One region of the Halomonas sp. CnH100-B genome, then DNA from elsewhere that is predicted to be linked to it. Evidence: predicted binding sites of a transcription regulator. Region 1 holds the regulator's gene; each other region holds the start of a gene.
What was found. Region 1 encodes FliA, which starts transcription of late flagellar genes. Its sites were predicted from a motif close to CTAAAGTTNNNNNNNNNNCNGCCGATA; they were not measured.
Positions count from the first base shown of each region.

Region 2: the regulator FliA is predicted to act here: its motif matches at 3,548-3,574, upstream of NH398_RS10910 (flagellin).
Region 3: the regulator FliA is predicted to act here: its motif matches at 3,195-3,221, upstream of NH398_RS09845 (flagellin).
Region 4: the regulator FliA is predicted to act here: its motif matches at 2,501-2,527, upstream of NH398_RS13180 (DUF4019 domain-containing protein).

Region 1 covers NZ_JAMXRX010000008.1:48,296-53,984, reverse strand. The annotation lists gene NH398_RS16310 (diguanylate cyclase) at 1-953, opposite strand, end outside; gene NH398_RS16305 (OmpA family protein) at 977-1,648, opposite strand; gene NH398_RS16300 (MotA/TolQ/ExbB proton channel family protein) at 1,653-2,468, opposite strand; gene NH398_RS16295 (RNA polymerase sigma factor FliA) at 2,508-3,209, opposite strand; gene NH398_RS16290 (flagellar protein FlhE) at 3,236-3,685, opposite strand; gene NH398_RS16285 (hypothetical protein) at 3,732-4,331, opposite strand; gene flhF (flagellar biosynthesis protein FlhF) at 4,328-5,689, opposite strand, start outside.
Region 2 covers NZ_JAMXRX010000004.1:279,600-285,288, reverse strand. The annotation lists gene ybiO (mechanosensitive channel protein) at 1-1,988, shown strand, start outside; gene NH398_RS10920 (SDR family oxidoreductase) at 2,044-2,796, opposite strand; gene folK (2-amino-4-hydroxy-6-hydroxymethyldihydropteridine diphosphokinase) at 3,063-3,509, shown strand; gene NH398_RS10910 (flagellin) at 3,620-4,441, shown strand; gene NH398_RS10905 (BCCT family transporter) at 4,462-5,689, opposite strand, start outside.
Region 3 covers NZ_JAMXRX010000004.1:42,367-48,055, forward strand. The annotation lists gene NH398_RS09840 (TDP-N-acetylfucosamine:lipid II N-acetylfucosaminyltransferase) at 1-2,187, opposite strand, end outside; gene NH398_RS09845 (flagellin) at 2,304-3,125, opposite strand; gene fliD (flagellar filament capping protein FliD) at 3,260-4,642, opposite strand; gene fliD (flagellar filament capping protein FliD) at 4,786-5,689, opposite strand, start outside.
Region 4 covers NZ_JAMXRX010000005.1:194,813-200,501, forward strand. The annotation lists gene NH398_RS13165 (AraC family transcriptional regulator) at 1-379, opposite strand, end outside; gene NH398_RS13170 (DUF1206 domain-containing protein) at 566-1,375, shown strand; gene NH398_RS13175 (VTT domain-containing protein) at 1,388-1,990, shown strand; gene NH398_RS13180 (DUF4019 domain-containing protein) at 2,045-2,455, opposite strand; gene NH398_RS13185 (GNAT family N-acetyltransferase) at 2,574-3,035, opposite strand; gene NH398_RS13190 (class I SAM-dependent methyltransferase) at 3,126-3,881, shown strand; gene NH398_RS13195 (DUF1456 family protein) at 3,878-4,348, opposite strand; gene NH398_RS13200 (tetratricopeptide repeat protein) at 4,358-4,780, opposite strand; gene NH398_RS13205 (DEAD/DEAH box helicase) at 4,994-5,689, shown strand, end outside.

The sequences.
Region 1 (5,689 bases):
TGCGGCTCGCTCCGGGCATTCGTGGATAGCACCAGGCTATCCTGCACGCGCTGCAAATAGCGGGCCTCTTGTCGCGCCCGAAGTAGCAACAGCCGCTGGGTCGCCATCTGCACCAGCGTGCGTACGGCATCGCGCACCGGGGGCGATACGGGATGCGGCGCTGCCGAGTGACAAAACAGCAGGCCCCATAGCCCATTATCGCCCTGCATGGCCAGGCTCAGCGAACCGCGTACGCCTAGCCGCTGCAAGTAGCGCTGGCGCTCCGGCGCAGGGGCTCGTAGAAAACAGTGGCGCAGATCGACGTTCTCACCATCTGGCGTACACGGCAGCGGCGGTTCGGCGGGGGCACAAACGTCATAAATCAGGCGAACGGGATGCCGTTCGTAGGTTCGGCGTAGCGTGACGGGGAAGTCACTGGCCGGGAAGCGCTGCCCCAGCAGCGCAGGCAAAGGACCACCTTGCGCCTCGGCGACGATCAGCCCGTGCCAGTCGCTATCGAAATGGCACACCGACACACGGTCGTGGCCGGTCAACTGCTGCACGGCGCTCACCAGCACATCCAACAGCTCTTCTTGATGGGTCGCTTCGGCCAAACGCATCAAGCGCTCGTTGACAGTGCCTAGCAGTCGCCGTTTGCCCAACGGATTAAGAGGTTCGAGCTCGACGATCACATGGTGATGGGTGCGGTGAGCGTGGATCTGCAGCCGCGTGGTGGTATTCGGTGGCCGGAAGGCCAGGGGGCTCGCCAGCCGCTGCTGCCCTTGAAGCTCTTGGCGCAACCGCTGACTCAATCGTTTACCCAGGACGCTGGCAGGCGTCAGCGCCTGGTGCTCTTGATCCACCACCCCTAGCAGCTTGGTCAAATGACGGCTGACCGCTTGAATGTGCTTACTCTCAGCATCGAGCACCATGACGGCGCCAAACGATTGGAGTAGCGAGTGATGCTTCGACACGAAGATAGCCTCGAGATAGTGCTTTACCCCTCGACCTGCTGCCGTAGCAACAGTTCAACGCGCCGGTTGGCTGCTCGCCCTTCCGAGGTAGCGTTACTTTCCATGGGTTGGGTGTCGGCGTAACCGACCGCCCGCATACGTGAAATGGCAATGCCTTGCCGTTCTAATTGGCGCACGACCGCAATGGCACGCCCTACCGACAGTTCCCAGTTTGAAGGAAACCGCGACGTCGAGATAGGCACATTATCGGTGTGGCCTTCAACGGAGATTTGACCGTCGAAGGTCTCCAGTACGGAGGAGAGCCGTTCTAACACATCTTGCCCTTGAGGCGTTAGCACATCGTTCCCGCTGGGAAACAAAAGGCTGTCATCGATGCGCAGGGTCACCCCTTCTTGACCCTGGGAGACGCTCACACCGGGTATATCCAGCCCTGCCATTTGAGGCTGCAAGCCATCATAACGGGGGTGGATACCGGTGGCGAGACTGGCCAGCGGCAGCGATGTCACGGCGTTGGCGGCACGCATGGCATCGCTGTCGTCCCCTTCGCCACCGTCCGGCGGCGTCAGGGCCAGCAGCAGAACGAACAGCGTGATGAGCAGGGTGAGGACATCCAGATAGCTGGTCAACCAGCTTTCGTCGCTCTCCCCCGCCGCAGCGGGCAGCTCCAGGGCATGCCGTGAGTCGCGGTCGAGCATGGCATTACCCTTTGAGTGCGGAGCCTACGTCGGGACGCGGTTTGACGTTGGCGTCACGGATTTCATCATGGTAGTTCGCCACGAAAGAGTTGAGCGTCTCTTCGATGAACGATGGCAGGCGACGCTTGGTGATCAGAGAAATGCCTTCTAGCACCATGTTCATGGTGATCAAACGCTCTTCGGTGCGCCGCTCTAGTTTGACCGCAATGGGCTTGAACACGAGATTGGCCAACAAAATGCCGTAGAACGTGGTCAATAGCGCCACCGCCATACGCGGGCCGATGACCTGCAGATCACCCGCATCCATCACTTCGAGCATGTTGACCAACCCCACCAGCGTACCAATCATCCCGAAGGCGGGTGCGTAGGTCGCCATGGTGCGAAAAATCTGCGCTTCGGCGTGTTCGCGGGCTTTCAAGCGGGCGATACGCCAGCGCAACATGTCGAAAATCTCATCCTCTTTGGTGTTGGCGATCACCAGTTGGATGCCGGTGCGCAGAAACGGGTTACGGGTGTGCTCGAGCTCCCGCTCTACGGCACGCACATCGCCTTTGAACCATAGCCGCGACATGGCGACCAGTTCGTTGATGTCGTCGCGCACGTACGTATTTTCACGGCGAAATACCAAGCCCACCAGGCGAACCACCCGCAATACTTCCTTCAACGGATAGCTGATGAAGGTCGCCGCCAGCGTACCGGTGATCACGATGGCCAAACCCGGCAAATTGATAAAACTTTCGGGCGACTCTGCGGTAAAGAACAGCACGCTCACCAGCAGCAACATGCTGGCAAAGATACCGATCAGCGTAGATGGGTTCATCAACGGCTCCTCGCCGGTTAGGGTTAGTGAGTTCCAGGGTTAATCGTGTTCGTGCAGGCGCGCCCGCAGGCGGCTCACCGCCTGGCTGTGCAACTGGGACACCCGCGACTCGGTGACGCCCAGCACGGCACCGACCTCTTTAAGATTCATCTCTTCTTGGTAGTAGAGCGCCATCAAGAGCTTTTCACGCTCGGGCAGTGCTTCGATGGCCTCGATCAGCGTTTGCCGCTGCTGCTCGTCGAGCAGCTGGTCGAACGGCCGGTGCTGGGCATCGTCCCCGGCGGGCTCGCCGCCATCGGCGACCAGCTCTTCGAACGGCAGCAGTTGGCCGCTATTGGTGTCGTTCAACAGCTGTTGGTATTCGCTCAGCGGCATCTCCAGCTCGCGGGCAATTTCGCCCTCTTCAGGAGGACGCCCCAACCGCTGCTCTAGACGACGCACTGCGTCATCCACCGCCCGCGCCGAACGGCGCACGCTGCGCGGCAGCCAATCGCGGGTGCGCAGCTCATCCATCATGGCACCGCGAATCCGCTGGCTGGCAAACGTTGCAAACGTTGCGCCCTGGGCAGCGTCGAAGCGTCCCAGCGCTTCCAACAGCCCGACCATGCCCGCCTGGATCAGATCATCTAGCTCAATACTCGCGGGCAACCTTACCTGCAGCGTTAAGGCCTGACGTCGCACCAGTGGCATGTATTGGGTTAACAGCTCACTCTGTTTGATCCTGCCTTGTGCTGTATACATCCTCGTGCCTCGCGGCTAAACGACCTTTACTGATAGTTCACTATCACCTGTAAACCCTGCACGCGTACCGGCCGCTGGCCGGGGGACAGGGCAAATCGGAAGTGCAGCGGCGCATTCGCCAGCGCACCTTCCAGCGCGGTGGTGCTGCCACGCATGCCCGACAGTGCTACACAGCGCTCTGGGTGACACAGCCACGCGTTGATAGGCTGGCTGGGAGGCGCCTCGAACCGCCACTGAACACGGGACAGGGTCGCCGCCCCCAACGGGATGCCTGCCGGTGGCGCAATCGCCTGACTGTTGCTGGTGCGGTCACTCATAGCCACCAGTACGCCCGGTACGTCGCGACTCCAGCTGCCGGGGGTCGCCGCCTGTACGTCAAGCGACAGCAGGGCAGCACTCAGCATTGCGGCGAGCGCTAACCGCCCAATGCACGACTGTACAACGTTTTTCCACACCGGTAAGGCCATCGGTCTCATACGTTGGTCCCCATGCTGCATCATTTTCACCTCGGCGGACAGCCGTTCAGCGCGCCAGCAGTAGCAGCTCGATGTCCAAGTAGTGCGCGGCGGCATCACGCAAATTCTCCAGCAGCCCTTGGCGCGGTAGGTGCGGCTCGTGGAGCGCTAGCAGACGTCGCGGGCCGCCGTGCTCCCGCACTTGGCGAAGCACCCGATACATACTGGCGAAGGCATCGGCATCGCTGCTGACCCATAGCGCCCAGCGGGCATGCGCCTTCGCCAGCGTGGCCAGCGACGGCGTGTCGGCCATGACCACCTGAATCTTCCAATCCTGGGGGTCGCCTGCCCATTGGCGGCCCAACGCAGACCACTGCCCCAAGCGGCCGCGCACTTTATCCACCTGCGCGGCCCCCGTGTTCGGGAGCCCTACCACGACCAGCGGTTTTTGAGGGCGCGGTGGCGTCACCGTCGCGGGCTCGGCGGCCGAGGCGACCGTGGGTGCCAAGGCGTCCTGGGTATGCACCGCGGCCTCTTCGGCAGTGACGGGCGCGGCAGGAGCCGCTGTTGCGTCCTGGGCATCTTGCGGTTCGTCCTCTGCGGCCCGCTGCTGGCGCTGCAGATCGGCCCATTTACGCAGGCCCGCCGCTTGATCTTGACCGCTCATACCAAGCCCTCACGACTGACACTGCCTAGCTGACGAATGGCATCGCGGGCCATCAATACGTGCACCAAGGCGTCCAGCAGCGCGGTGTCGCGGCGTTTTCGCTGGGTACCTAGCAGACGCAGCAGATCGGCCCGTAAGGCTTGGGCCGCTTCGTCATCGGCCAGGTCCAAATGGCCCGCCACTGCGGCGGCACCGCTGGCCATGAGTAGCCGCAGCTCACTGCTCACTTCGCCGCCATCCGCTTCTTTCAACTGCTGCCAAGCCCGCTTGGTGAGCGCCGACAACCCGTCACTCTGTAACTGGGTGACCAGCAGCGATAGCACATCGCTTCCCAGTCGGGCAGGCGTCAGCCAGTAGCGGCGCACCACGCGCTTGCTGCTCTCTGGATCGCGAACCTCGCCGACCCAGGCCAGCACGGCGTTGCCAGCGGCATCTGTCGCCTCCACGTAGGCGGTCAGCAGCTGCATGCCTTGCCCGCGAAACCGAATGTTCACGGCGTGAGTGAGCGTACTCTCTTGAAACAGCGTGCGCAGGGTGTAGCGCTCGCCCTGACAGTGTACGCGTTGACTCGCGGACACGGCGCTGACCCAGGTCAAGTGTTGGTCGGCGAGCCATGCCAGCGTGTCTGGCTCCGGTAGAGCGGGCAGCAAGTGGACGGCAATGTCTGTCGGGCAGTGCGCCAAGCGTGGCTGCCATCCCGCCGGTTGGCGGTGCTGTAAACGCGTTAGCGCCAGCCAAGCGCCCTGTTCGTTCAGCGCCACGTCCGGCATCGACCAGTCGCAGCCACGCTCGTTGCGTCTTGGCGACCACACGATGCCCATCGCGTCATGGGTGGCCTGCGCGCCGGTCAGCAGCGCCTCCAGGCGCTGGTCTTGCACTACGCTGGGCAACGCCGCGATGTCCCAGGCGGCCTCTAACCGATGAAAATCGACGACCCGCTGACGCAACCGCGTCAGGACCGACGACAGCCTGCGTCCTTGGCCCAGCACGTCCCGGGACCAGCGCGGCAAGCTCACCGGCGCGGACCGGTTCGCCGAAACGTTGGAAGCACGGGCAGATAGCGCTTGATCGATCAACCCAGAGGGCGTTGCCACGGCCATGTCCTCGGGCACCTGCTGGCCGTATGAGCCAAACAGCACGCGCATACCGTGGCGCATCACGATATCCAGCACGGGTGCCAGCCGCCCGGCTTCGTCTTGCTTGGTGATGATGCAGTCGTCGAGTTCGGCTCCAGCGGCACGTGCCGCCTGACGATAGCGCAGCACCACTTCTTCGAGGGTCTCCGGCTGACTGGCAGCATTGAGCAGCAGCACCAGCCTGACGGTCGACTGTCCGCCCTGTAAATGCGCAATTTGCTC
Region 2 (5,689 bases), on a different contig from region 1:
GCAACATGTTCTCCGGCCAGGGTACGGGCAGCAGCTTCGATATGGCGGCGTTCATCAGTGCCGCGATCAATCTAGGCATCGTGATCGTGGCGACCTTCGCCATTTTCATGGTGTTTCGCCGTCTGGCAAAGTCGCTGTTTACCAAGATCAGCGCCTGGTCGCAGCAGGGCACTGGCCTGACCCCGGTACTGCGTTTGGTGCTCTGCGTGGCGATTGCCGCCGTGCTGGACGTGCTGCTGGTAGCGCTGGCGTACGTGGGCGGTAACCTGATTGCGACCTTTGCGGTGGGGGAAACCGGTGAGCTCTCTACCCGTGCCTCACTCTTCTTGAACGCTTTCCTGATCATCGAGCTGCTGAAGGCCGGTGTGCGGATGCTGTTCTCCTCGCGCTATGAAGGCCTCCGCCTGCTGCCGATTTCCGCCAAAGAGGCATCCTACTGGAATCGCTGGCTGGCGCGTCTGATCGGCATGGTGGGGTATGGCTTGATGGTCGTCGTGCCGCTGGTCAACTTCTATATCGCGGCCTCTCTGGGGCAGGCGGTCGGCACGCTGATCATGCTGCTGGCGTTCATCTATGCGGTGGGCGTGGTGCTCAAAAACCGCGTGCGTCTGCGCGATAACCTGAACCAAATGGGCGCTCGCTCGACGCTGACGGCCAGCCGCGTGTCGCTGCAGCTCTTTGCCCGGACATGGCATTTGTTCGCGCTGATCTATTTCCTGATGGTGTTCGTGCTGACCCTGACCCGTCCTGGCGATGCGCTGCCCTTCGTCCTCTTCGCGACGTTGAAGACGCTCGGCGCCGTGGTCGTGGGCCTGCTGCTGTCTGCGTTCCTGACACAGACCATTGGTCGTCGTATTCAACTCTCTGATGACCTGCGCCGTAAGCTGCCGCTGCTGGAAGTCCGGTTGAACAGCTACGTGCCCAACGCGCTGCGCGTGCTGCGCACGGTGATCGTCGTTGCGGTGATCATGGTGGTGCTAGATGCCTGGGGGGCCTTTGATCTCGCCGCCTGGTACGCCTCCGAGCGCGGTGCCAACCTGGTGGGTAACCTGATCAGCGTGGCGGTCATTCTGGTGGTGTCGCTGGGCGTATGGCTGGGACTGGCGAGCCTGATCGAGCACAAGCTCAACCCGGAAACCGGGCATGGCGAACCCTCTGCCCGTGCCAAAACGCTGCTGAGCCTGTTCCGTAATGCGCTGGCGATCGCCATGGTGACCATCACCGGCATGATCGTGCTCTCGGAAATCGGCATTAACATCGGGCCGCTGATTGCCGGTGCTGGTGTACTGGGTCTGGCGATTGGTTTTGGTGCGCAGAAGCTGGTGCAGGATGTGATCACCGGGGTGTTCATTCAGGTCGAGAACGCCATGAATACCGGCGACGTGGTGACCGTGGGTGGCATTACCGGCACGGCGGAGCGTCTGAGCATTCGTTCGGTGGGGATTCGCGACCTATCCGGTACGTACCATATCGTACCGTTCTCCAGCGTCGATACCGTCTCCAACTACATGCGTGAGTACGGCAACCATGTGGGCGAATACGGCATTGGCTATAACGAGAGCATCGACGAAGCCATCGAGCAGCTCCAGCTTGCCTTCGAAGATCTCAAGGCCAGCGACGAGCATGGCAACAAGCTGTTGGCCGACCTGACCGTGGCCGGTGTGACGGCCCTGGCGGATAGCTCGGTGAACATCCGCGTGGTGATCAAAACCACGCCGGGCGACCAGTGGGCCGTCGGCCGTGCTTACAACCGCTTGGTCAAGCTGCGCTTCGATGCGGCGGGCATCGAGATTCCGTTCCCGCATACCACGCTCTACTTTGGTGAAACCAAAGGTGGCAAGACACCGCCTGCCAACGTGCGCATTCTGGAAGCGAAAGCCGAACGGAAGCGTACCGACACGGCACCGTTGTCAGAGCGTAGCGAAGACGCGTTACAGCATGAGCCGGAGCACCATAAGCCGGACCATGACGATGTCGACGAAACCTAAGCGTTGAGATCGTGTCGTGCATGAGGCCGCCTTCGGGCGGCCTCATTGCGTTGGGTCAGCGCTGGCCAGGGTAGTTCTCGGAGTGACGACCTTCCAGGTTGATCGACTCGCCGCCATCCACGAAGAGGATCTGCCCTGCGACGAACGCGTTATCCAGCAAGTAATGCAAAGCTTGTACAAGATGGGCCGGGTCACCCTGGTGATCCACAGGAATACCCTCGATACGCCACTGAATGTAGTCGCTCGTGCGTTGTGAGGCCGGCAACACCACACCCGGCGCAATACCGTTGATTCGCAGGCGTGGCGCAAACTCCAGCGCGGCCATTCGGGTCATGTCGGCCAGACTTTTCTTGGAAAGCAGGTACGCCGCATACGGGTACTGGTGGTAGGCCACTTTGTTGTCGATGATGTTGATCACCTGACCGTGCTCTACCGCATCGGCAAAATGGCGTGTGAGGAGCAGCGGGGTGAACATGTTGACCCGAAACTGGGTCTCCAGCATGGCCAGCTCGGTCTGTGCGATGGGGGCAGGTTCGTAGGCCGAGGCGCTATTTAGCAGCACGTTCAAGCAGGGGAAACGTGTTTTCGCCTGTTGAATCAGCGTCTCCAGCGAGTCGCTCAGAAAGTTGCAGGGAAGTATCTCGCACTCCCTTCCTTTGCCACGAATCACCGTGGCGACTTCTTCGGCCTCCCCTCGGGAGCTGTTGACATGCAGGGCGATATCGAAGCCCTTGTCGGCCAATGCTTCCGCAAAATGGCGGCCAAGGCGTGTGGCGCCGCCGGTAACAAGTGCCGCAGGTGTCGGCATGACGAATCCCTCGCTGTGTTGTGAATGACGCGCGTTGATACCCCAGACTTTCTGCGTGAGCGCAGCGTTTGTCAATAACTTGTACAGAGCTTGAACAAAATGGCCAACGGTCTACTCTGTGGAAGCGCGGTTCGATGCTGTGCATCAGCGCTTTACATCAGCCCGTCGAACCATGACGGCGCGGTGAACGTCGCGGCTGTTGGAAAGCATCTTGTCAGCGTCTTTGTCTCGTTACTCCATCATCGGCTTTTATCTGGGATGTCGCTATGCCAACAACGTCGTCACATGCAACACCTAGCACCCGGTACCACGAGTGCGTGATTTCAGTGGGGTCCAATATTGAACCAGAGCACCACTTCGCCCAGGCGCTAGAGATATTGAGCAGTGAATGCGAACTGGTGGCTCGCTCCGAAGCCGTCCGCACGGCACCGGTCGGCTTTCAGCAGCAGCCCGATTTTCTCAATGCCGCGCTGGTGGTGCGCACCACGCTAGAGCGTGATGCCTTCAAAGCCTATTTGAAAGCGGTCGAGCACCGCCTGGGGCGAGTGCGTGGGCCGATCAAATCCGGGCCGCGAACCATGGACTTGGATATCGTGGCCTGGGACGGCGACGTCGTGGACGACGGCTACTTCCAGCATGATTACGTGCGTGGCCCAGTCGATGACGTGCTGGCGGCCAGCGGGCGCTCGCTCAGCGCAGGCCCGGCTTCGTAACTCTGTATGCGCATGCGCGATATTATTGAGGTATAGGCCTCACGTTTCGTGGTTATCGGTCGATAATGATGCTAACCACGCATGTCGCGCTCATTTTCGAAGTCACTCCCGTGATCAGCCTTGCGACTAATATCACGTCGCTACTGGTGATGAACCATCTACGCAGTAGCCAGCAGGCGATGCAGACCTCCATGGAGCGTCTGTCGTCGGGGCTGCGTATTAATAGCGCCAAGGATGACCCGGCAGGTCAGGCGATTGCCAATCGCATGGGCGCACAACTTCGCGGGATGAACCAGGCGATTCGCAATACCAACGACGGCATTTCTATGGTGCAAACCGCCGAAGGCGCGTTGGACCTGATCAACGATAGCCTGCAGCGCATCCGCGAACTCAGCGTGCAGGCGCTCAACGGCACCAATTCATCAGCGGATCGGGCGTCTATCCAGTTAGAAATCGAACAACGGTTGGAAGAGATCGATCGCATTGCCGAGCAGAGCAACTTTAACGGCATTCGGCTGATCGAGAGCGATAAAACCCTTAACATTCAGGTGGGAGCCAACGCCGGGGATGTGATTGGCGTGCGCTTTTCGGCGATGGGGCGTCAGGCACTGGGGTTGGATACCTTCAGCGTGCTGGACGACGGCTCGGCCACGCCCAATCCGATGGATGTCGTGGATGAGGCCATGAAGCAGGTGGACCGCCAGCGCAGCTATTTAGGCGCGGTACAGAACCGCTTCGAGAGCGTCATCGACGGGCTCAACACCAATATCATCAATACCTCCGCTGCCCAGTCGCGTATTCAAGACGCCGACTACGCACAGGAAGTCTCGAACTTCATCCGCGCACAGCTGCTTCAGCAGGTGGGTATCGCGATGCTGACCCGGGTGAACCAGCAGCCGCAGACGATTCTGAGGCTGCTGGAAGGGCTGTAGTTAGACGTCGCCCATCACTGTTAGTCGATGATGCCCTGTTCCCGCGCCATGGCGTAGGCCGCCTGTGGGCCGTTCCATAGTGAAGGCAGCAGAATCAGCGACACCGGGATCGCGGTGATTACGATGAACTGCTGCAGCGCGCTAATTTGGCCTGCGCCCATGTACAACAGCACGGCTGCCATCAGTGCCATGGCGATTCCCCAGAAAGCGCGCATGTAAGGGCTGGGGTCATCATGGCCTGCGCCGACGACGGCGATCGCGTAGCTCATGGAGTCGCCGGTGGTGGCCACGAAAATCGTGGTGAGCAGCAGAATCGCCAGCGCCATCCAGGTGCCACCGGGCAGCGCTTGCGCCACCGTGAGGGTCGCGACGTCGAACTGGAAGTTATTGAGCGCTTCGGTCAGATCGATCACACCCGTCAACTGGTAGTAAATGCCGGAACCGCCCAGTAGCGTAAACCACACGGTGGTGGCAATCGGAGCGAGTACGGCCACCGCCAGAATCATTTCACGAATGCTGCGGCCCCGTGAAATGCGCGCCACGAAAATCGCCATCAGCGGTGCATAGCCGATAAACCAAGCGAAGAAGAACACCGTCCACCACTGCATCCACCACGCTGGGGCGGTTTCTGCGGTCATGGTGGCCATGGTGAAAAACTCGCTGACATACGCGCCCATGCTGGAAACGTAGGTGTTCACCAAAAACAGCGTGGGGCCAAACACCACAATGATGGCGCCAATGGCTAAGGCCAGCAGCACGTTGAAGCGGCTCAGCAGTTGGATGCCTTTATGCACCCCGCTCATGGAAGAGAGCACATAGATGGCCCCTAACACGGCCAGGATGATGAGCTGGCCCGTGTAGCCTTCCGGCAGGCCAAACAGCTCATGCAGGCCAAAACTCACCTGCGTGGCCAAAAAGCCGATAGGACCTACCGTGCCCGCCACTAGGGCAATCACACAGCAGGCATCCACTAAGCTGCCCAGCGGGCCACGCATCAGGCGTTCCCCAAAAATCGGGTAGAGCAGCGTGCGCGGCTGCAGCGGTTGGCCTTTCACGTAGTGGGCGTGGGCCAGTACCACGGCGGTGAGCGATCCCAGCACTGCCCAAGCCATAAAGCCCCAGTGCATGAACGACTGCGCCAGCGCGCCGGAGACCGCTTCAGCGGTCCCCGCCTCGGTATCAAAGGCGGGTGGGGTGACCACGAAGTGGTACACCGGCTCGCCCGCGGCAAAAAACACCCCGCCACCG
Region 3 (5,689 bases), on a different contig from region 1:
TTCGCCCAGTTGTTTGAGCTCCACTGACTGTTGCGTAAGCAGACTACCTGGATCAAATGAAATAACGGCAAAGTTGCCTGTCTTCATCCATTTTGAAAAATTTTTGTCCCTAGTAAATAGAGCACCATTATCGACAACGGTAATTGGTTCATCAAGCTTCCAATCAAAGAGCACCTCGTGTGATTCCTGCCTAACCTCTACTAACTCAACAGGCTTTGCATCATCAGCAAACCAAGCATCTCCCTCTTTATTAAAGGTCAACGCTTCTGGAGTCTTCCCTTCACAGTGACGCTGCCATATACCACGCATCGCTTTCGTAAAATTTTTAGCAAAACGAGCACCATCACATACAGGCGATTCTTTTAAAATCGTACGTAGCGCAGCACGTATCACTGCTAAATTGGGCAAGTCACTTGCAAGTTCTTTAGCCCGCTTGCGGAAGTCTTCCCAATTATCAGTTACAAGTTCGGGCAGCCCCGCATTTGCCAAATGCGTTGCGCTATGGCGCCCTGCAAAAGTAGGTCCTACGCATGTCACTACAGGCACCCCCATTGCAAGGGCTTCACACGTAGTCAAACCACCGGAGTATGGCCATGTATCTAATGCAATATCAATACTTTGATAAGTAGTTAAAAACTCTTGATGTCTTGCGGGCCCCTGTAATATCAAACGATCCCGATCTATTCCATGCTCAAAGAATCGAGACTCCATACGTTTACAGAACTCCTCCCCCTCAAACTGTATGCCACGTAATAACAGCTTGCTATTAGGAATTTCTTTGAGTAAGTCAGCCCACTCTTTGATTAGTGGCGGAGATAACTTAGCAGGGTTGTTCAAGCAACCAAATGTTATATAGCCATTCTTTAATGCAGGAAGCCCATTAACATCGGGGATATAATCAGGAATATGGTAACAAACGTAATCGTCTGGCAGGCGAATCAGCTTTTCAGTATATAACTTATCTACATTAAAAGGTGTCTCGATACCGTCACTTAGAAGATAATCGAAACAGTCAAGCCCTGTAGTATTGATCAACATCCCCACCCATTTGACGATCAATGGCGCTGGTTCTCTTGAAATCACTTGGTAGCGAGACCCCTCACCACCACCATTTAAATCGATCAGAATATCAATTCTATCTTGACGTATTTGGTTATCAAGTTCATCTTCGTTTAAACCAGCCACATCAATCCATTTATTGACGCACTTCTTAATTCTCTGAGTTAAGTTGTCAGTTGTTTGATTGGTACTATATGCAAAGAGCTCTAATTCTCTATTATCCAAATTCTGCAGTGCTGGCAAGATCATTTGTCCAACAGGGTGAATTCTAAAGCTGCCCGACAATAGTCCTATGCGCACCCGCTTATTCGAATATTTTTTTGTACTCGCCCTGTTCACCAGATCACTATTTACATACTTGTTCTGCCACTCACGAGCAGCTTTATAAATATCATCTACTGTATATGTGGGGTTATAATGTTTGGCCACCAACAGATTAGTAGCCACACTTGAATTATCCTGGAGCCTTAGCTCATCATTGAAATGCTGCTCAGCACTCTCATAAAGCCCTTCACGAAGGTCTAGACTAGCAATATGGTTGCTAACACCTAAACGGGCAGGTGCAATTCTTTTTAGCTTGACAGCTGCTTTGCGGGCCTCCGTAGGTCTTTTGGCTTGATCCATGATTCGGCTTCGCCACAAAAGTGCCTCAGGGTCATTGGGGCTTATATCGCATGCTTTATCATTGGCATCTAGTGCATGCTCAATACGCCCCAAAACATGGTAAGCACGACTTGTCCATGTCCACACCTTGACGTTACGAGGCTCATATTTGTGCAATGGCAGTAGTACTTTCAATGCTTCTTCAGCAAAACCAGCAAGCAAAAGATACTGTGCATACTTTATTGATGCTTTTGTATTTTGATGAGGCAGTAAAGAGCATGAAGTCGCCATAGCATCAGACGCTTCCCGCATTCGATTAAGGTTACCCAACGCATTCGCTTTTAACTCCCATACTTCTGGAGACTTAGGAAAAGTGTCTATCAAGCGATTTGCTATAGCAAGTGCTTGGGCATAACGTCGGTTGTCGAAATGCTCCTGAAACTCTTTCAGGTAGTGATGCATAGCTGGTTTCAGCGCACTAGAGTTAGCTGGTTTATTTGTACGTTTCGACTTTTTCCGAGACATTCTTTCCTAACCCTGCAGACATGAAGTGAGATGTCATTGTAACGCGATCTGACATACAAAAAAGGCTGGCCAATGGCCAGCCTTCGCTGCTATTTCTTGCTTTAACTGCGTAGCAATTAGCCCAGCAGAGACAGTACAGACTGCGGCGTCTGGTTCGCCTGAGCCAGCATAGAAGTACCTGCCTGTTGCAGAATCTGTGCACGCGTCAGGTTAGATACCTCTTCGGCGTAATCAGCGTCTTGGATGCGCGAACGTGCTTCTGACAGGTTAGTAACGTCAGTGGTGAGGTTCTCAAGTACTGATTCGAAACGGTTGATGGTCGCACCCAGTGTAGCGCGGTTGTCATCGATAGTTTGCAGAGCACTATCAACAGCATCGATTGCCGACTGTGCAGAATCGAAATCAGCAACGCTGAGAGCATCAATTCCCAGAGTACTTGCTGTAGCGTCCACGGTACTAATAGAAAGGTTATCAACATCAGCGGTGGTATTGGCACCCACTTGAATGTTCAAAGTACCGTCTGCGTTCAGCAAGTTAGTACCGTTAAATGTAGTCGCGTTGGCAACACGAGTAATTTCAGAAATACGCTCGTCAATTTCTAGCTGGATAGAAGAGCGGTCTTCTGCAGTGTTGGTATCGTTTGCGGCCTGAACTGCCAGCTCACGAATACGCTGAAGGTTGTCGCTGATCTGGTTCAGACCGCCTTCTTGGGTCTGTGCCAGAGAAATACCGTCATTGGTGTTACGCTGAGCTTGCTGCATGCCCGTGATTTGAGCGCTCATGCGGTTAGCGATGGCTTGACCAGCAGCGTCGTCAGCAGCGCTGTTGATACGCAGGCCAGAAGACAGACGCTCTTGCGCCTTGGCCAGCATTGCCTGGGAGTTAGACAGGTTGTTCTGACCGATCAGGGCAGTGATGTTCGTATTGATCACAGACATGGAAGTGCTCCTTGAAGATTAACTGGCCATGTGGCCTGCTTTGCGGCGGTCAACCGCCGTTATTTTAATTAACGGCGGCTCAGTCAGAATCTTTAGAGAAATATGCCTTTTTTTTGTAAAACAATGTAACGAAGTTAGTTATTACTCTGCATGGCACTCAACATACTGAACTGCTGAGCCAGATATGCCCCCGTCGAGTTCATCTGTGCGATCATGCCATCCAACTGTGCAAATTGACTGCGATAGCGCTCAATATTGCGCTCGATGCTAAGTTCAGTGCGCGCAATTCGCTCGTCGAGGTTCTCGATACGCCTCTCGGCACTATCAACGGATACTTGGATGATACCGTCGTCAGCCGTGATCGATTCAAGTGTGGTATTCAAACGTCCAGCAAAGCCGCCTTCTTCGGTCTCCCCTGCAAAGAAGGACGTTAGCCCTTCTACGTTGGTGGCAATGGCTTCATCAAGCGTTGTTTCATCGATTTGGAGACGACCACGCTCATCGATATCGATGCCAATTTGCGCAAGGCGATTCAGGTCACCGTTACCTAAGCTATCAGTAATATCGCGACGAATTCGGTTCTCTATGGTGCGCACTGTGCGGTCGCCTAGCAGCTCCCCAGCAGTTTCGCCCTCACCATTGAAAGCCGTCATCCGGTCGATGGTGGAGCGCACTTCGTTATAGGTGCTGACGAACTCTTCGATCGTTTCCTTCAACGACGCTTCGTCACGCTCTATCACCAAAGATACTGGGCTCTCTGACACGGCAGAGATATCCAGTGTTACCCCTTGGATAGCTCCTTCGATACGGTTGGTCGTCCCAGTGATGGCAATCCCATTCACTTCGAGTTCAGCATCTTGACCAGGGCGCAGCGTAGCACTGTCCATGGTGAGCTGATCCAGCCCTGAAAAACCGACTACCGAAGCCTCTTTGCCTGTTTCTTTGGAGCTCAGCGCCAGTCGATAACCAGTCCCGTCGTTAACGATAGAAGCCGTGACACCAGACTCAGCGTCGGCATTGATTTGGTCGCGCACGTCCTCAAGGGTGCTATCGGCGGCAATGTCTAGGGAGTAGCTGCTGAGAGGCGCAGCCCCCGCATCAAAGCTTCCGTTCGTATAAGTGGCACCAAAATCGATGGTTAACGTGGTAGCGGCCGTCGTCAACACCTGATCCATTGCTACGCTATTGGAGGCGACGCTTCCACCTTTGGCAAGTTGAATCACGTTGATATCGTAACGACCTGCATTGGCGGTTTCACCCGCGTTGGCGCTAACACCTTCACCTGTCACCGTACTGGTCTGCTGACGGAAGGTAGACGTATCGTTCAACGCGGTAATCGATTCTTGCAGGCGATCCATAGCCGACTGCAAACGCCCGTACGCCGAAATCTTGGTCTGTTGCGTATTCTGCTGCTGGGTCAGTGGCGTTAGCTTTTGCCGTTCAGAGGCTTGCAACTGAGTCAACAGGCCATTCAAATCCAAACCTGAACCAACGCCAAGAGAGGTAATCGTCGCCATGAGGCTCAGCTCCTTTTAAATGAAAATAGTATGACTGAATCTATTATCGGCAGCAGGGAGAGAAACTTTAGCGGAATGATGGCAGTGAAGAGACAAAAAGGCCTAGAGAGATCTCTAGGCCAGAAAAAGCGAACGAGCCAAAGTTAGCCTTGACCTGTTTGTCCTAACGTCGCGAGTTGCTGAGACAGGTAAGCGCTAGTCTGGTTCATCTGGCCTACCATGCTGTCCATAGCAGCGAACTGCGCGCGGTAGCGCTCCACAGTCTGGTCGATTCGGCTCTCTGTGGTAGCAAAGCGATCATTTAACGATGCCACACGACTCTCTGAGCTGCTCACGGCGCTTTCCAACCGACCATTGGTTCCTACAAGCTGCTCAATCGCTGATGAAATTTGTCCTGCCATGCCACCCTCGCTTGATGCTCCTGCAAAGAAATTCGCTAATTGATCGGGTTGGTTAGCGATAATGCCATCGAGTTGTTCGTCGTCGACCGCCAACGTTCCATCCAACTGCAACGAGATACCAATGTCAGACAGCATGTTGAAACTATCGCCACTGGTACGACTGCTCAATGCTTGGCGAAGTGTGGTTTCAACGGCCCGCGTAGCGCTGTCGCCATTTAGCTCGCCGGCGCTATCACTTTCTGGGTTGTAGGCCGTGAGACTCCCTATCGTATTCTTCAGAGCGTTATAATCATCGACGAATGCCGTCAATTGCTCGCGAATCGCATCACTATCCTGAGAAACGGTGACGGTGCTGCTTGCATTGGCTTCTGACAACGTCAGCGTCAGCCCCTGAATGGCACCTTCGACACGATTGGTAGCGCTCACGATATCAATGCCGTTGACGTTGAACGCGGCATCCTGGCCCGCCTGCACCACCTGGGTATCACTGGTGGTGACGCCAGCGTCCAAGATTTGCGTGAAGTTGGTGCTTTGGATACTAGCAGCAGCGCCAGTTTCTGTTGCATTCACAGATAGGCGGTAACCTTCACCATCATTAATAATAGAAGCACTTAAACGTCCCTCACTCTGAGCGTTGATCGCATCC
Region 4 (5,689 bases), on a different contig from region 1:
ACGGGTGGTAGAGACTCGGCTGGCGGATGACCGCCGTCGCGATGTCTTGCCAGTGTGGGGAGGGCAACAAGCCAAGCCGATAACGCAGCGCGCTCATCCAGCGGGTATCCACGTAGAGCATTCGATACGCCCAAGGTTGGTTGGCCACGGGATTACAGGCATGCACCCAGTGTGGGTTCATCATGACTACGTCACCGGCGCTGATCGGATGCGATGCATCGCGATACATAAAGGTACTGACACCGGCGGTCACCGCCCCCACGGACCAGTGCGCATGACTGTGCGGGGCGTAGCACACCTGTCGCGCATCCTTTATCTCGCGCAGCTCGACATGGGGCATACGCGCATCGCGCCAGAAAATAGGCCGTGCATCCTTCATCGAATTATTGAGTTCCCTAGTCGGCTCAAGATAGTAGGCGCAAGACAAGCGCCATCGCCTTTGGCGCTGGTGGGAGTGAACATACCCTGCGAGCGGCCGCATAGTCTACGCTGGACAATACCCCGTCACACGCACAGTATGGGCCGCCGGAAGGATCGGCAGCGCCATTCACGTCAGGAGGACACCATGGCCAATCATACCCCGACACATCGGGACGCGGTGAAACTGTTCGCCCGCATGGGCTACGCTTCGCGGGGCGTGGTTTATTTACTGGTGGGCGGGCTGGCCGCGCTGGCCGCGCTAGGCCAAGGCGGCCAAACCGAAGGCAGTCGCGGCGCCCTTGAAAGCGTATTGACCGCCCCCTTCGGCAAAATAATGCTCGGCATCATTGCCCTTGGATTAGTCGGCTATGCCGTGTGGCGCACCTTACAAGCACTTCAAGACACCGACCGCCATGGCAATGGCCCCAAAGGCCTCGCGATTCGCGGCGGGTTGCTGGTCAGTGCCGTCACTCACACGCTCCTGGCATATTTTGCGGCCAAGTTGATCGTTCGTTTGGGCGCGTCCGGTGGCTCTGGCAGCGGCTCTCAGGATGCCGTTAGCTGGCTGATGCAGCAGCCGCTGGGGCGCTGGTTGGTCGCGGCCGTGGGGGCTGCTCTGATTGGGGCGGGGGTTGCCCATGCCATCAAAGGTTGGAAGGCCAAATTCGATCGCCACTTCTCCATGCCCGCCCATGTACAGCGCTGGGCTTACCCCGTCTGTCGTTTTGGATTGGCGGTGCGTGGCTTGGTCTTTGCGATCGTGGGCAGCCTGTTTATCATAGCGGCCTATCAGTTCAACCCTAGCCAAGCAGGCGGCACGGCGGAAGCATTGAGCACGCTGAGACACCAAGCCTTCGGCCAGTGGCTGCTTGCGTTCGTCGCCATTGGATTATTCGCATTTGGTGTGTACAGCCTACTCACCGCCTTCTACCGCCGCATCAACCCTTCCCTATAGCGACGTCGATCCATGGCCTTCACCTCCACGCGAACCAAACAGTGGTTCGAGCGTATCAACGGCTCGAAAAACATGCTGTGGCTACTCGCCACGCTCTCCTTTCTGGAAACCATCATCCTACCGATTCCCATCGAGCTTGTGCTGATCCCGCTCATGGCGGTAAACCGACAGCGTATTTGGGCGATTGCCACCGCCACCACGCTGGGCTGTTTGGTGGCCTCCATCGTGGGCTATGGCGTGGGCATGGTGCTGTATCAGTCGGTGGGCACCTGGTTCATCGACTTCATGGGAATGGAGCAAAGCTATCAGGCGTTTCAAAGCTTCTTCGACCAGTACGGCTTCGCCGCCATTTTAGCGATTGGCATTTTGCCCATTCCGTTTCAGGTGGCGATGATCACCGCTGGGCTTTCCGGCTACCCGATCGTGCTGTTCGCCTTGGCCGCCCTGATTGCCCGCGGGCTGCGCTACTATGGCCTAGCGTGGCTGGTGCACCGCTTTGGTCACCGGGTGGAAAGCATGTGGAAACGCCACGCGCTGACAACTAGCTTGGTACTGGGTAGCGTGGTGCTGCTGTTAGTGCTGGGGATGCAGGCGCTGGCGGGATTGATCGTGTAGAAAAAACACCATAGCCGCCAACGTTGGCGGCTATTGATGGGCGCTCAAAGCACGTTACTGCACGTAATACCCACTCACCCGCCACGTGCCCTCTTCCAGATGTGGCGTAACGACTTCAACCACGCGCTGGTTGTTCGTGAACTGGGTTTGAAAAGCGAACTCTTTGTAGTCGTTGCGGGGGGCACCCGGCATCGAGGTGTACTGCGACATGCGGATGCGCCGCCTAGACTCCACGCTGCCTAGCTCGCTACGCGCCAGCGTTACTACCCGTTGCAGCATGGTAGGCGACAGCGGGGTTTTCAGCAGCGGCGACGACTTCTCCCACGCCTGTTCGTACTCACCTTGATCGATCGCTTCCAACCACGCCAGCGCGGCCGCTTCCGCCGCCTCGACGCTGGACGCCTGCGCATGAGTAGTCAATGCCAGCAGCAGAGCGGAGAGAAATAGAGCAAGGGGTTTTGGCATAGCAGCCTCTTATGGCAATCCAACAATTCGTGCGACTTAAGTAGTTATCGGAGCATCGCACCATTTCTTTAATCACATTACCCCTAAAGCGATAACCAAACTGTGAAAGAGTGCAAAATCACTCACTCAGCCGCAGCGTCATAAAACAGCTATTCGGATCTTGCTGATAATCGCCAAACGGCCCGCAGTACTCGAACCCGAACTTGGCGTATAACCGCCGGGCTGGCTCAAAAAAGGCCATCGACCCCGTTTCCAAGCTCAGCGTGTGATACCCCCGGGAGCGCGCTTGCTCCAATAAATGCGCCAAAAGCTGAGCGGCGACGCCCTGCTGGCGGGAGGCTGGCGCGGTGCGCATGGATTTCAGCTCCGCTTGGCCGTTGCCTAGCGACTTCAGCGCCGCACAACCTAACAGCACGCCGTCCCGGCGAGCGCAGTAGAAGGTAATCTCTGGCGCTTTGAGCGCCGTCACATCAAGGGCATGAATACTTTCAGGTGGCGAGGTGGCGTGCATATCGGCCATATGCTCTTCAAGCAGCGTTATTACGTCTTGCTCTTCCAATGTCTCAACGCGTATTTGCATACATGGCTCCCCTGCCTTCGCTTCTCAAACCCCAATCGCTCGTTTACTATTCGCCACCCAATGTATTTCAGCCCTCACCATTAGGCCACTATGTCCGTCAACGCACTCTACACCGACCTTTCTGGCTACTACGATTTGATGTGCGTCGACATCGACTACCAGGCCCAGAGCAACGCCATTCGTCGCCTGCATCAGATTTTTGGCAACGAAGGCAAACGCCATCTGGATGTCGCCTGCGGCACCGGCCCCCACGTACGTCATTTTCTGGATGCTGGCTTCACCAGCAGCGGCTTGGACATCAACCAGCCGATGCTGGATATCGCCGCCCAACGCTGCCCAGAGGCAAGCTTTTCACTACAAGACATGAGCCGCTTCGAGGTCGACGAACCGCTGGATCTCATCACCTGCTTTCTTTACTCCATCCACTACAACGATGGCCTCGAGAAGCTCGGCGACTGCATCGCCAGCGCTCACCGCGCCTTGAACGAGGGCGGCGTGTTCTGCTTCAACGTGGTGGATAAACAGCGGATCGATAACGAGCTGTTCGTAAAGCACACGGCCCAGCAGGCGGAGGAGTCTTTCACTTTCCGCTCGGGATGGCACTACAGCGGCCAAGGGGAGCGGCAGTCGCTGCGACTGAGCATCGAAAAGACCACGGCGGAGACAACGCAGGTGTGGCACGACGAGCACCCCATGGTGGCCGTCAGTTTTAGCGAACTCATCGCCCTGTTGGAGCCTACCTTCGAGGTGCACGTGTTCGAGCACGATTACCAAACCATCACGCCCTGGGATAACGTCTCGGGCAATGCGATCTTCGTGTGTGTGAAACGCGAGCGCCTCGCTTAACCGTTATCGTTGGGGCGAAGCTGCCGCTGTACGCCCATCAAGAAATTACGCAGCATTTGGTCTTTGCACTCGCGGTAATTCTTGTGACTCGGCTTGCGGAAAAACGCACTGAGTTCGTGAGGGCTGAGCGGCAGGCCCACCTGATCGAACACTTCTAAAATATCCTCTGCCTTCATGTTCAGCGCGATGCGCAGTTTCTGGAACACCATATTGTTGTTCAACTGCGCTTCCGGGGCAGGCTGCGGGCCTTCGCGCTTGCCGCGCTTAAAGCTGATGAAACCGTTCAAAAACGACGCCAGCTCTTTGTTCTTCATGGTCACGAAGGCGTCGTCTTCGTCTTTTTTCAGCCACGCCGTCACCTGCTCCTGGGTCACGCTCACATCCGCCAGGGCGAAGATCTTGACGATGGTGTTGTCTTTCAAATCGAAGGTGTAGCGAATACGGCGAAAAATATCGTTATTGGTCAAAATGGGGTCCTAGGCGTGGGTTAGCGTGGCCAGCAGTTCATCGATTTCTGCTTTCAGCTCGTTATCTTCGATCGTTTGGGCGCTGGCCTGGGCCTGCTGCAAGCGTTCAATGGCCGCCTGGGTATCGCCCAGCTCCACGTGCAGTGCCGCCATGGAAACCCCAATCGAAGCAATGTGGTCATTCGACTGCTTCGCCACCGCTTTATCCAGCGCTTTTTGGTAGATCGGCAGCGCGTCCTCTAGTTCTTCGGTGAAGTCGGCCAGGGTTTCCCACTGCTCCGGGTGGTCTTTCTCGGTATTCTCGTGCTCGGTGCAGATCGCCTGCAGCTCGGCATACAGCGCTTCAAAAGTGGCTCGGTCATCTTTGGCAGCGGCCTTCATCAGCTTTTCGGCGAGTTCGTACACCGCCTTGTAAATTTTGGTGTTAATCATGGACCACTACCCTGTTCATTCGGAATGGAGACAAAACGCCCTACATGCGCGTGCGTTTAGCGTCATGGCAGGATTATACCTTGTGGGGATGGGCACACGGGGAAAGGTTGGATGGAAATAAACGCGTATTCGAGCGTCGGACAGCTGATTTTACGCTATGCTGCACCACTTTTTATTTTCGACACCCCTTACGACACTCTGTCAGAGCTTCCCATGCCCTTTGCAAAACTAGGCTTATCAAGCCCTCTCGTTCAGGCGATTACCGAACTCGGTTACAAAACGCCAACGCCCATCCAAGAACAAGCAATTCCTGCCATTCTGTCGGGCAAAGACTTAATCGCCACCGCACAAACCGGCACGGGCAAAACCGCGGCCTTTGTGCTGCCGCTGCTGGAACAGTTCAGCAAAGCCGCAGAGCCGCTGCGCGGTAAACGCATTCGTGCGCTGATCCTTGTGCCCACCCGCGAGCTGGCGGTTCAGGTGGAAGCCAGCGTGGCGCAATACGCCAAGCATACCCCGCTCACCTCAATGGCCGCGTATGGCGGTGTAGATACCGCTCCGCAAAAAGAGCGCTTGATCGAAGGGGTGGATATTCTGGTCGCCACACCGGGCAGGCTGCTGGATTTGGCGCATCAGCGCGCGCTGCACTTTGATGAACTACAAGTCATGGTGCTGGACGAAGCGGACAGAATGGTCGATATGGGCTTTGTCGATGATATCCATAAAATCATCGTGCGCCTGCCGGAGAACCGTCAGAACCTGCTGTTCACGGCCACCATGACCAACGACGTGCGCGCCATCGCCCACGCGTTTTCAGACAGCAAAATGACCGACATGGCGGCGGACATCTCCATTACGCCTAACGTGCGCGCCGCCGCCACCATCAAACAGTGGCTAATCACAGTCGAC